DNA from 3 places in the Leptolyngbya sp. NIES-2104 genome. Region 2 is predicted to be linked to each of the others. Evidence: riboswitches for the same ligand, from Rfam matches in the RefSeq annotation. Region 2 holds a riboswitch; each other region holds the start of a gene.

What was found. Region 2 has a riboswitch for cobalamin ahead of cobG (precorrin-3B synthase). Riboswitches for the same ligand answer to the same signal wherever they lie in the genome.
Region 1: another riboswitch for cobalamin. It lies ahead of NIES2104_RS06715 (energy-coupling factor ABC transporter permease); the one in region 2 lies ahead of cobG (precorrin-3B synthase).
Region 3: another riboswitch for cobalamin. It lies ahead of NIES2104_RS27355 (CbtB-domain containing protein); the one in region 2 lies ahead of cobG (precorrin-3B synthase).

The regions. Positions count from the first base shown of each region.
Region 1 covers NZ_BBWW01000001.1:1,466,660-1,470,793, reverse strand. The annotation lists gene NIES2104_RS06730 (RidA family protein) at 184-570, opposite strand; gene NIES2104_RS06725 (NUDIX hydrolase) at 567-995, opposite strand; gene malQ (4-alpha-glucanotransferase) at 987-2,612, shown strand; cobalamin riboswitch at 2,664-2,806, shown strand; gene NIES2104_RS06715 (energy-coupling factor ABC transporter permease) at 2,848-3,603, shown strand; gene NIES2104_RS06710 (energy-coupling factor ABC transporter substrate-binding protein) at 3,600-3,890, shown strand; gene cbiQ (cobalt ECF transporter T component CbiQ) at 3,891-4,134, shown strand, end outside.
Region 2 covers NZ_BBWW01000001.1:4,427,715-4,431,848, reverse strand. The annotation lists gene NIES2104_RS21135 (precorrin-2 C(20)-methyltransferase) at 1-626, opposite strand, end outside; gene NIES2104_RS21130 (precorrin-8X methylmutase) at 629-1,258, opposite strand; gene cobG (precorrin-3B synthase) at 1,251-2,540, opposite strand; cobalamin riboswitch at 2,572-2,711, opposite strand; gene NIES2104_RS33550 (AAA family ATPase) at 2,889-4,134, opposite strand, start outside.
Region 3 covers NZ_BBWW01000002.1:696-4,829, reverse strand. The annotation lists gene NIES2104_RS27365 (glycosyltransferase family 4 protein) at 1-108, opposite strand, end outside; gene NIES2104_RS27360 (Nramp family divalent metal transporter) at 320-1,636, opposite strand; cobalamin riboswitch at 1,878-2,022, shown strand; gene NIES2104_RS27355 (CbtB-domain containing protein) at 2,042-2,233, shown strand; gene NIES2104_RS27350 (hypothetical protein) at 2,253-3,440, shown strand; gene NIES2104_RS27345 (cation diffusion facilitator family transporter) at 3,414-4,061, opposite strand; partial or broken gene NIES2104_RS27340 (vitamin K epoxide reductase family protein) at 4,058-4,134, opposite strand, start outside.

The sequences.
Region 1 (4,134 bases), 3.0 Mb from region 2:
GAGGAGCGCCGAATTCATTCCGGCGCGGACGGACAACGCAGCGCAGACACTGCGAACGATGCTGAGGTCGAATTCGCCACCGGTATTATTCTATTCGGTGAGCATTTCGGACTCACGCAAAAGGTCTAATGACTTTAAACCCTCCGATCGATTCGGAGGGTTTTTTATATCAATATCGCTCGCCTAATTCACCGTTGCAATGCAATCAATCTCGACCAACAAATCCTTTGGCAATCGTGCGACTTCAACACAGATTCGAGCAGGTGCAGTCTCTTCCTCAAAGTACTTCGCATAGACCGCATTCATCGCCGCGAAATCATTGATGTCTTTTAGGAACACGGTGGTTTTCACGACGTTCGCCATCGATGATCCAGAAGCTTCCAGAATCGCCTTCATGCTCGTCAAAGCGCGTTCAGTTTGAGCGACGATTTCCCCGGCTCCAACAATTTCCCCAGTTGCTGGATCAAGCGAAATTTGCCCGGCAACGAATACCAATCCTTGAGCCACGATCGCTTGATTGTAAGGTCCAACCGGAGCCGGAGCCGCATCAGTCCGAATCACTTTTTTCATACTCTGGGTCGCATTCCATAATTTCTGTACTGTAAATAATCGTGCAAAATGCGATCGTGATCAAAACATAAATTCTTCGGGATCTGCCAAATGTCGATAACTCGAACATTTTTCGCATCGTCTCCAGCTTTGGGTTCACCGATCGCGGTTGCAATATAGGTGATACTCATCGTGTGTTGGCGCTGATCCCGGTTCGGATCAGAATACACACCCAGCAGGTCAACCAGGTCGATTTCGAGTCCGGTTTCTTCCTGCGCCTCAAGCTGTGCTGTTTTTTCGGCTGAATTGCCGTAATCGATGAATCCGCCGGGAATTGCCCAGCCGTGGGGGGGATTGAGGCGTTCGATCAGCACGATCGGGCGGTGGGGTCGATCGACGAGTTCGATAATGATGTCAACCGTCGGAGCAGGATTGCGATGAGCCATAAAAAATTGTGTGAACGAATCTTGATTCTTCTTTCGGCAGAGATTGGCTTTTTCGGTCTTGTGTTACAGTTCCAAAAGCCTTTTCCTCGTGTTTATTCTATGTCTTTGAAGCGATCGAGCGGCGTTTTGCTGCATCCTACCTGTTTTCCCGGTCGATTTGGGATTGGTGAACTCGGAGCCGAAGCTCATCGGTTTATCGAGTTCTTGGTGCACAGTGGTCAGCAGTATTGGCAAGTTTTACCACTCGGTCCTACAGGCTATGGAAATTCGCCGTATGCGTCGTATTCGTCAATGGCAGGCAATCCGCTGCTCATTAGCTTAGAGACATTGCGCGATCGCGGTTTGCTAGAAGAATCCGATTTCTACAATCTACCGGACTTTTGGGAAAACGGGGTGGACTACGATCGCGTGTATGCAACCAAAGTTCCGCTGTGGCGAAAAGCGTATGAGGCGTTCAAACATCAACCGTCTGAGCAGCGAGAATTTGCTGAGTTTTGCACTGGGAAAGCATTCTGGCTCGAAGACTATGCGCTGTTTATGGCGCTAAAAGATGAGAACGGCGGTAAAAGCTGGTATGACTGGGAACCAGAAATCATGCAGTTTAAGCCGAATGCGATCGAGAAAGCCCAAGCCCGCTTACAAGATGAGATTAACTATCAAAAATTTCTACAGTATGAGTTCTTCTGCCAATGGATGAAGCTCAAACAACATGCAAACGAAAATGGGATTCAAATCATTGGGGACATTCCGATTTATGTCGCTCATGATAGTGCAGACGTGTGGGCTAATTCTCAGAACTTCAGACTTGATCCTGAAACCGGACATCCTGAACTGATGGCAGGTGTTCCACCCGATTACTTTAGTGCGACTGGGCAACTTTGGGGCAATCCTATCTATGATTGGGACTATCTCGAAAAGACCGACTTCAAATGGTGGATACAACGCTTTGAAGCAATGCTCGATTTAGTCGATTGGATTCGGATTGACCATTTCCGAGGCTTTCAGGCTTACTGGGCAGTGCCGCAAGGTGAAGAAACCGCGATTTACGGTAACTGGATTGAAGCTCCAGGGGATTTGTTTTTTGAGGTGCTCGATCGTAAGCTCGGAAAGCTACCGATCCTTGCAGAAGATTTAGGCGTGATCACTCCAGAGGTTGAAGCACTCAGAGATAAATTTGAGTTTCCTGGGATGAAGATTGTTCACTTTGCATTTGGGTCTGATCCGGGCAATCCCTATCTCCCTTTTAACTATCCGCGTAACTGTCTTGTCTACACGGGAACCCACGATAACGATACGACGATCGGATGGTATGAGAGCCTTTCAGACTATGAGCGGGGTCAATTGTGGAACTATCTCGGTTGCATTAGTGATCAAGGTATTCATTGGGATTTGATCAGATTGGTAATGAGTTCAGTTGCCGTCTTATCGATCGTTCCTCTGCAAGATTTGATGGGACTGCGAACAGATGCCCGAATGAATGCACCTGGAAAAGCAGAAGGAAACTGGGGGTGGCGATATCGCTCTGATTTGTTGAGCGATGAAATTCGCGATCGATTTGCTAGCCTCACGCATCTATTTGGACGTGCCCCACAAAAGAGCGAGGATCAACCGGATTGAAACGATGTTGCAGTGAGTAACGGTTAGATTGAGCAAAATGCTCAACGGTGGTACGCTGAGGTTTGCATCGGTTCTAGCGGGAAGCAGTCGCTAGAGGTAACGGGGAAAGAGTAGTGCAAAGCTACCGCTGTCCCGCAACTGTGATGAGATTACTTCTCTGAGCCAGAATGCCCGCCGAAGCCGCTCAGCGTGCCATGCTGATTGATTATCAAACCGTCTGCGAGGTACAGACTCAGTGAAACATCATAAATTATTGCGCCTTACTGCAATCGTAGGGCTAAGTTCTTATTTGATTATCGGTTCTCCCACTCCTGCCCATGCGATGCACATCATGGAAGGGTTTCTACCGGTCGAGTGGGCGATTTTTTGGTGGGTTGTGTCGATTCCATTTTTTGTCGTGGGAGTACGATCGCTGACACGCATCACGCGACAAAATCCCCAACTTAAACCGCTACTGGCGTTAGCGGGTGCCTTTACCTTTGTGTTATCGGCGCTGAAAATTCCATCGGTGACGGGGAGTTGTTCGCATCCGACTGGAACTGGATTAGGTGCGATTTTGTTTGGTCCGTCGGTGATGTCGGTGTTGGGTGGACTCGTGCTGCTGTTTCAGGCATTGTTACTCGCGCATGGTGGACTGACCACATTAGGAGCGAATGCGTTTTCGATGGCGATCGTAGGTCCTTTCGTGGCGTACGGGGTCTATCATTTGATTCTGCAAACTGGACATCAAAAAGTCGCGATCTTTTGTGCGTCAGCTTTGGAAAATTTGCTTACTTACGTCACGACCTCGATTCAGTTAGCGTTGGCGTTTCCAGCCGCACAAGGGGGGTTCGTCGCTGCATTTCTCAAGTTTGCGGGAATTTTTGCGGTGACTCAGGTGCCACTGGCAATTAGTGAAGGATTGCTCACCGTTCTGGTGTGGAATTGGCTGCAATCTTACGGACGGGAAGATTTGGAAACTTTGAATCTACTCAAGCAGGAGCAATCATGAAATCGTCAAAGCTGCAAAATTGGGGATTAGCGATCGCGGTGATTGTTCTAGCAGTTTTTCCGCTCTTGTTTGTTAAAGGGGAATTTAGTGGATCAGATGGTCAGGCTGAAACTGCGATCGGGGAACTTAAACCGGGATATGAGCCTTGGTTTAAACCATTCTTTGAACCGCCAAGTACAGAAGTCGAAAGTCTATTGTTTGCTTCACAAGCCGCATTAGGGGCGGGTGTCATTGGCTTTGTGATTGGGCGCTATCGAGGCAGAACTGAGAAACGGGAGCAGAAGTAATTGCATCATCACTTGGATGTTTATGCTTATCAGAATCGATTGCGCCCGATCGCTCCTGTGCAGAAATTTGGATTCGCGATCGTAGTTCTCATGATTGCGCTAGTTGTGCATCCGATTCCACAGTTTCTTATCATGGTTTGGTTGGCGGTTTGGACGATCGCCTATGCGCGAATTCCTGCTCCAGTCTATTTTCAACTGTTAGCCGTAGCTGGAATCTTTTTGTTAACCAGTATTCCAGCTTTGG
Region 2 (4,134 bases):
ATCGGAATAATTCGCTGACCGGGCATTGTGGCGCGTTCGATGTATTTTGCTCGATCGTATAGTCCCAACTGTTTTAGCACTTCGACCACTTTGCTAAAATGCTTACCAAGTTTGATAATCGCTGCTGCATCTGCGACTGATAATCGAGCCGCTAACTCTTCGGCTGGAAGAATCGAAGAGACAACCATAAACACATCATTTCGATAAGTCAACGGTGTTCCTAAAATTGCTGGGCTTGCCATCACACAAGACACACCCGGAATCACTTCAGTTGGATATCGATCGGATAATCGATTGTACAAATACATAAATGAACCATAAAAGAATGGATCACCTTCGCACAGTACAACCACATCTCTGCCAGCATTTAAATGTTCTGCGAGTGTTTCTGCTGCTTTGTCATAGTAGGGCTGTGCGGATTCTTCGAGCTTGAAGGGAAAATACATTGGCACTTCGATTTGTTCAGGGCGAAGATATTCCGCCACAATCGATCGCGCTAATTTTCGCGCACTATCGGACATCGGGTAAGCCACTACGGGCGACGATCGCAGAACGCGAAACGCTTTCATCGTCAGGAGTTCAGGATCTCCAGGACCAATACCAATTCCATAAAGCCGACCGGTCATCGTTATATCTCCTCTTGTTTTGCTAAAGCGTTAATCGCTGCGGCTGCGATCGCGCTTCCTCCGCGTCGCCCATGCAGCGTAATGAATGGCACACCCCGACTGTTTGCCGCCAATTCTGCTTTTGATTCTGCGGCTCCGACAAATCCCACCGGAAAGCCTAAAATTATTGCAGGTTTGGGTGCTCCTTCGTCTAACAATTCCAACAATCGAAACAATGCAGTTGGAGCATTCCCGATCGCCACGACTGATCCGGCTAACACCGGTTTCCAAAGTTCTAGAGCAGCGGCTGATCGGGTATTGTCGATTGTTTTTGCAAGCTCTGGAACGGTTGGATCATTCAAAGTACAAATGACCGAATTATCCACAGGCAAACGTTTTCGAGTTACGCCATTCGCGACCATTTGAGCATCGCAGAGAATTGAAGTTCCTTTTTCGAGGGCTTGTCTTCCTGCTTGAACGGCATTCGGAGACGCTTCGATATCGTTAGCTAAATCAGTCATGCCGCAAGCGTGAATGAGGCGCACTGTGACATGAGCTAAATCCGCAGGTAAGCGATCGAGGTTTGCTTCTGCACGAATGATCGAAAAGGATTTGCGATAGATGTCGTCGCCGTTGCGAATATAGTCAATCATGCCGCGTGTTAATAAGATGTGCGATCGAGGAAATCTCTGTAGCTGGAATCGGCTGATCTGTTAATAAGCGATCGCCTGCATAGATTGAATAAGCTTCAGTTCCTTGAATGGTCGTTCCAAGTAAGGTAAGCTCTGCGGGACTCGGTTGAGCACATCCTTTATTACAACCTGTGATATGAATGTTCATGGGATGTTCTAGAAGCTTCATAAGTTCAAGGGCGTGAATTTGAGTGTGTGTTTCTGAAGCTGCACATCCTGGTTTTCCAGCACAAGCTACGATCGCTGAATCAATCGGATCAGTCGATAGCTCTAATGCTTTGATTTCGCTCAAAACTTTTGCAGCTTGTATGGTTGGAATGTCGGGAAGCAAAATAGACTGCCAAGGAGTAAGCCTAAGTTCCCCTGAACCGTAAGTTTCTGCTAGTTGAATCAATCCTTTGAGTTGCGCGATCGACATCCACCCCAGCTTTAATGCAATTCCAATGTAAGAACGTTCAGATTGTTTCTGAGGTTGAATTCCTAAATGCTGTGATTGTGCCTCTGAAATTGAAGTATTTGAAGGGTTAAATTCAAAAGGAACCCGATTCAAAAAGCCTTCAATTCCCCATTCTTTCAACAAATCGCGCATTCGAGGTTTTTTCTTATGCGACTGTTGAACATACTCTAAATAAGCGTGTGATAAAGCTGCGATCGCACCTAAACAATCAGATGTTTCTACGTTCGTTTCATAAAACTGTCGATTGCTGCCGAGTGTGAGCTTGAATCGATCGCGGCTGATTGCCGAAAGCTGAATTTCATTGTATCGATGCTGCCATTGAGATCCAGATCTTGCCCCAATTCCAACTGTGCCGCCGCCATCAATCCCGATACTAAACTTTGGAGGTAATCCAATCAGTTCTGGTGTGTTCTGAATGTAATCATCGATCGCTTGAACAATCGATCGCACATCGATCAATTCGCTTGGATCAATGCCTGCGGTCGGGCTTGTCATTATATTTCGCAAATGATCCAACTCAGGATCTTTTGCCGCCAGTCCGACCGATTGCAGCATTGTATAAGCTTCAGAAGTCGGAATCGATCGCACTGCGCGGAATTGAAGATTTGCCCGATTGGTGACTTGAATGTTTGAAGTCTGCCAGCGATCGCTCAGTTCTAAAATTGCGATCGCTTGTTTTCGATTCAAGATTCCACCCGGAACCCGAATCCGAATCAAAGTTCCATCTTGTGCAGGTGTCCCGTAGAATAAACCAGGACAAGGATTTGATGCCGCCAACCAACTCATGAATACGCCTCATCTCCGTGGATCGCAGAGAATCTCATCGACTTGCTCAGGTTGGCATTCTGACTCGAACGATCGCCGCTCATCACAGTTGCGCCACAGTACCGGATTCGCACCGGACTTCCCCAATCCTTAGCCCATGCAGCATATCACACTCGATTGCCACCCGTTTCGATCGACAAACCTTTCTTAAGAAACGTGACAGTTAGAGATGTTCGAGCCGTCTTCGTTTGTCGCAACGTCCCGCCCTGAAATTCGCTCTTAGTCTACTTCAGTAGACTTTCGTCGGTTAGCCCGAAATTCATTTCAGGGCGGGAGACAATCGAAGCGAAAGAACTTTCAAATCTCTTTCTACGATCGACGCTGACCCGCGTATCGACTGCCGACTTGAGCCGGGATATCTTCAGGTAAAAGCGTTGTCAATGTCTCATCACTGAGTGAATTTAACACAGCCAATCGATTCGCCTGACGTTCGATCATTCGCTCAAATAAATTCCGTACAAGTCTTGCATTTCCAAAGTTTTTATCTCGATTGACGTACAGATCTTCAAAGATTGATCGTAGTTTTTCTCGTGCGTCATTCGATAACTTAAAGTGGCTTTTACCGCACATTTTTTCTAAAATTGCGAGTAATTCTTCAGGCTTATAGTCATTAAAATAAAAATATCGATTAAACCGCGATTCTAAACCTGGATTCGACTCGATAAAGGTTGCCATTTCATCGGTATATCCTGCCACGATTACGACTAAGCGATCGCGATAATCTTCCATGCGTTTGAGCAAAACATCGATCGCTTCTTGCCCAAAATCTCGTCCTGATTCTCCTGGAACTAGCGCATAGGCTTCATCGATAAAGAGAACTCCATCAAGCGCAGAATCGACCAAATCATCGACCTTCTTCGCAGTTTGTCCGACATATCCCGCCACCATCCCTGAGCGATCGGTTTCGATTAAATGACCTTTATTTAGAAATTCGAGTCCGTGAAAAATTCGGCTCATCAATCGCGCAACCGTTGTTTTTCCGGTTCCTGGAGGTCCACAAAACACCGCATGAAGTGAAACAGAAGTTTTTGCTAAACCGCGATCGACTCGAATCTTTTGCACTTTGAGAAAATTCGCCAGCGTTTTCACTTCTTCTTTAATATTTTCCAGTCCAATCAAATCATTCAATTCAGAAAGTGCCTCTTCTAAAATTTGTTCAGGGCTTTCAGTCGATTCTATTCCTGGAATTGAAGCGAATCCTGATTGATAATTTTCTAGTTTTTGATAAGTATGAAGTCGTTGCCAAATCTGCGAAAGTGTTTCTAAATCTTGTAGATCTACTGAGCCATCAGATTTAACGATCGCTTGAGCAAATTTATAAACGGCATTAATTACTGTACCTAAATAATTCGTTCCCTTCTCTTCATCGAATCGATTGACGATCGAAGGTAATAAAAACGTTTCAGACTGATCCTGAGTCAAGTCTAAAATAATTTGCAGCGTGATCTTTTCATATTTCGATCGCTCCGGAGTTTCCCAAAGATGAATGGCTGCGTTTAATTTTTCTGCATCTTGCTTGATCAGCGCATACACCACGAGAAACGCAAGCAATTCC
Region 3 (4,134 bases), on a different contig from region 2:
GTCAACGGATTCAAACTGCGATTCGAGCGTTGGAATCCAGTGATGGGTGTAAACGCCAAAATCTTTCTCCCGCTTGGGGTCATAGATAGATACACAGGCAATTTTCATATTTCATCAGAGTAAAATTCTGTTTGAATTAGGCGTAACCTGCACTCACATCCCATAAATTAAGACTGTAATTCAGATCGCTCAGTTCAATCGAGAAGCTTACTTCTATCGTTTCACTCGAAGATGAAATCAGGATGAAATATTGATTCCGGCTGGTTAAAACTTAAATGATTCGCGTGAAACCCTACTGAGGTAGCAATTACCACAAAGATTACTGTATCCAGTTCGCTACGGTTTGAATCAATAACCAAGCGTTTAATCCGGCAATTAGAATTGCAACTGCCCAGGCTGTAACTTTAAGCCAACGCGGATTGACAAACTCGCCCATTAGTTTGCGATCGCTGGTAAACATCACCAGCGGAATCACCGCAAACGATAGCTGTAAACTGAGAATGACTTGGCTAAAAACTAATAATCCGCCAGTACTCTGTTCACCGAAAAAGACGATCGCGATCAAAGCTGGAATAATCGCAATCAAGCGAGTGGCTAAACGGCGTACCCACGGTGGCAGCTTGATTTGTAGAAAGCCTTCCATCACGATCTGACCCGCCAGCGTTGCAGTCAAAGTCGAACTTTGTCCAGAAGCCAGTAATGCAACCCCAAAAATAGCACTCGCAGCACTGACCCCTAATAACGGTGAAAGAAGTTGGTAGGCATCTTGAATTTCTGCAACATCCTGATTTCCAGAACTGTGAAAGGTTGCGGCAGCAACAATCAAAATCGCGCTATTGATGAACAACGCAAACGAAAGGGCAACGGTTGAATCAATGGTTCCAAACTTAATGGCTTCCCAACGCTTCTTTGGAGTCGATTGCCAATTGCGGGTTTGAACGATCGAAGAATGAAGATACAAATTGTGTGGCATTACCGTAGCGCCAAGAATCCCGACCGCTAAATAAAGCATTTGAGGATTCCGCAGAATTTCACGATTTGGCATATAGCCTTGTAAGATTCCACCGACATCAGGACGAGAAAACAGAATTTCTGCACCGAAGCAAATCCCAACGGTTGCAACTAATAGAATAATTAACCCTTCCACATATCGAAAGCCTTTGCCTTGTAGGAAGAGCAGCGCCAAAACATCGAATGCCGTGATACATACGCCCCAAAGCAAAGGCAATCCAAATAGAAGTTGAAGCGCGATCGCACTTCCAAGCAATTCGGCTAAATCGCAGGCCGCGATCGCAATCTCACACAACACCCAGAGAACAAAGCTGATTCGAGGAGAAAAGTAGTCTCGACACGCTTGAGCTAAATCCTTTCCCGTTGCGACTCCTAACCGCACACAAAGCGATTGCAGCAAAATCGCCATCAAGTTTGAGAGTAAAACGACGCTCAACAGCGTGTAGCCAAATTTTGAACCGCCTGCGATGTCAGTTGCCCAGTTGCCAGGGTCCATATAGCCAACGGAAACGAGATACCCTGGTCCCGCAAAGGCTAATAATTTACGCCAAAAACCTTTAGCGTTTGGAACTGGAATGCTGCGATGCACCTCTGGCAAACTAGGGCGATGTTCAGAAAGTGACATAAATTGAGCCTTTCATTTTTCTTTCATTTTTTAACAGTACCATCTCAAGTCAAAGCCTTTCATTTTTCTTTCATTTTTTAACGGCACTGCTTGAAAATATAAGTACAGCGCGATCGAGTTTCATGCTTCTAAAGAGTTGAATGATGGAGATGGCGGCTTGCCCTTTGAGAGAGATAGGAGCGATCGCAATCGTCCACCGTAAAAATGGTTAAAAAAGCGAGGCGATCGTCAAAAACGCGGTAAAGTGACAAACACGATCGGTTCTGATGGGAAGCAGCCGTCAGAAGTAAAGGGGAAAGTTTGGTGCAAGTCCAACGCTGTCCCGCAACTGTAAGTCAATTTCAGATTGATCAGCCAGGATGCCCGCCGATTTCTCAAGGTTCCTATTCATCTGCGAGGTACAGAATGATTACTCGATCGAATCCGTCTTTTTCTCAACAAGCTGTTCGTTTCACGCTTTCTACGCCCGTACAATCGACGCTTTACGTTTCGCTCTGTGCTTTAATTCTCTGGACGATTTACTTTACGACTTATCCAGCGGCTCACGACAAGGTACATTCGCTTCGACATCACACGTTGATGGTTTCTTGTCACTAATAACACTTGTGAGGTCGTAATGCCAAAATTAAAGCTTTCTGCGTTCATTAGCGCGATCTGCCTAATGAGTTTGATGTTCTATGGAGTGATGGGATTTTCTCAAACTCCACGATCGACGATTCGCCTCACGACTGATCCGCCACTCAATCAACTCGTTCCATTTGAGGCAGAAGCAGAGATCAACGAACCGCCTGCACGTCTGACGCTTGAAGCGGTTGATGCAGCGGGGCAACCTTTGACCAATGCCAAAATCCGCGTACAGATTCTCACACCGTCTAAAACTCCCTGGTTTACAACCGACTTCCCGATCGTGGAAGGCACAAAGCTACTCGACATTGATGCGATCTCGCCTCAAGGCAAATTGCAGCTTCAGCAGACCTTTCCAATTCGCGGAACTTACCAATTATTGGTCGATGTGACTCCACAAAGCACCAATGCTTTCACCCCTTTTCAGCAAACTCTAACGCTCTCGATTCCTGAGAACTGGATTAAGTACCGGAATTTCGCGATTTTAGCTGCTGTCTTACTTGCAGTTGGCTTAGTCGGTGGCTGGATTATCGGTGGACGGCAATCGATTCAGCCTGGAGAAATTGCGCCACAGCGAGTTCGATTATTGCTGAGTGGAGCGGTGATAGTTGCGATCGCAGCGCTTCTATATGTCAACGTCAGCGCAGAAATGGCTCAGTCCGAGATGTCGATGCCAATGTCACACATGACTGAATCTGCCCCGAAATCAGATGCTCCAGCCGTCAAACAAGTTCAAGGACTTGAGATGCGATTAACTGGAGACAAAAGCGCGATCGTCGGTCAGCCTGCTCGATTGCAAGTGAATGTCATTGATGCTCAAACTAAGCAGCCTGTCTCAGATGTAAAGCTAAAGGTGACAGCAACTCAACTTGAAAATAACTGGATTGCTTTTGCTTATGAAGGGCGAACTGCTGGACAATTTAGCTGGCAGCAGCAATTTTTTGATGGTGCGCCGCACAAAGTCGAGGTGGAAATTTCCCCTAGTTCTGATGCGGTTCGGAAGTTCCAACCTTTCCAAGTTGAGCAAACGATCGACGTTGAAGGAGTCGCACCCCCGCTTCAAGTTCGATTGACCGGATTAGTTTATTTCACGAGTCTGATTGCTGTGGGTCTACTGGTTGGGTCTAGTATTCGACGTAGACGGCAACGTCCATCAAGAGCGACCCCTCAAAACTCGTAAACTATCTCCTACCAAAGAAATCGTGCTAAGGCAAATTAGCAAGACAACAAGTAAACTGATCGCAGCATCGACCCAAACCCAATTGAAGAAATACACCGCTAAAGCTGCGACCATTACCCCGATGGAACTTGCCGCATCCGCGACCCCATGCAAGAACACACCGCGTAAATTCAGATCGTGATGATGATCATTGTGCAATAGATAAACACTCAAACCGTTGATGATCAAACTTAGTCCTGCTGCGCCGAGTAATGGTAAGCCCAGTACTGGTTCAGGGCTTTGTAAATGCTCGATCGCTTCTCGTCCGAGAAGGATCGCAACGATCGCTAAACTCACTCCATTGAGCAAAGCAATTCCAGCTTCGAGCCGTCTATTTTGGCTGATTGCAGTTTGGGTTGCAGTGCGGCGTTGTGTGAACCAAGTCGCTAGTAGCGTGACTCCTAGCGTAATCAAATCTGAGAATAGATGCCCTGATCCTGCTAACAGCGAAAGACTATTGCTCCAAAGTCCGGTTCCTAGTTCGACCAGAAAAAGCCCACTGCGTAACCCAAGCACCCACCAGAGGCGTTTTATCTTTTGCTGCTGAGCTTGAGGTGTGTTTAGAGTATTCAATGTTCTCACTGAGGCGATGGCTTTACGTTCTGAAAATTCCGTGCGCCTTGATAGCCTGACAGCCGTGCCAGTTCTTCTAAAG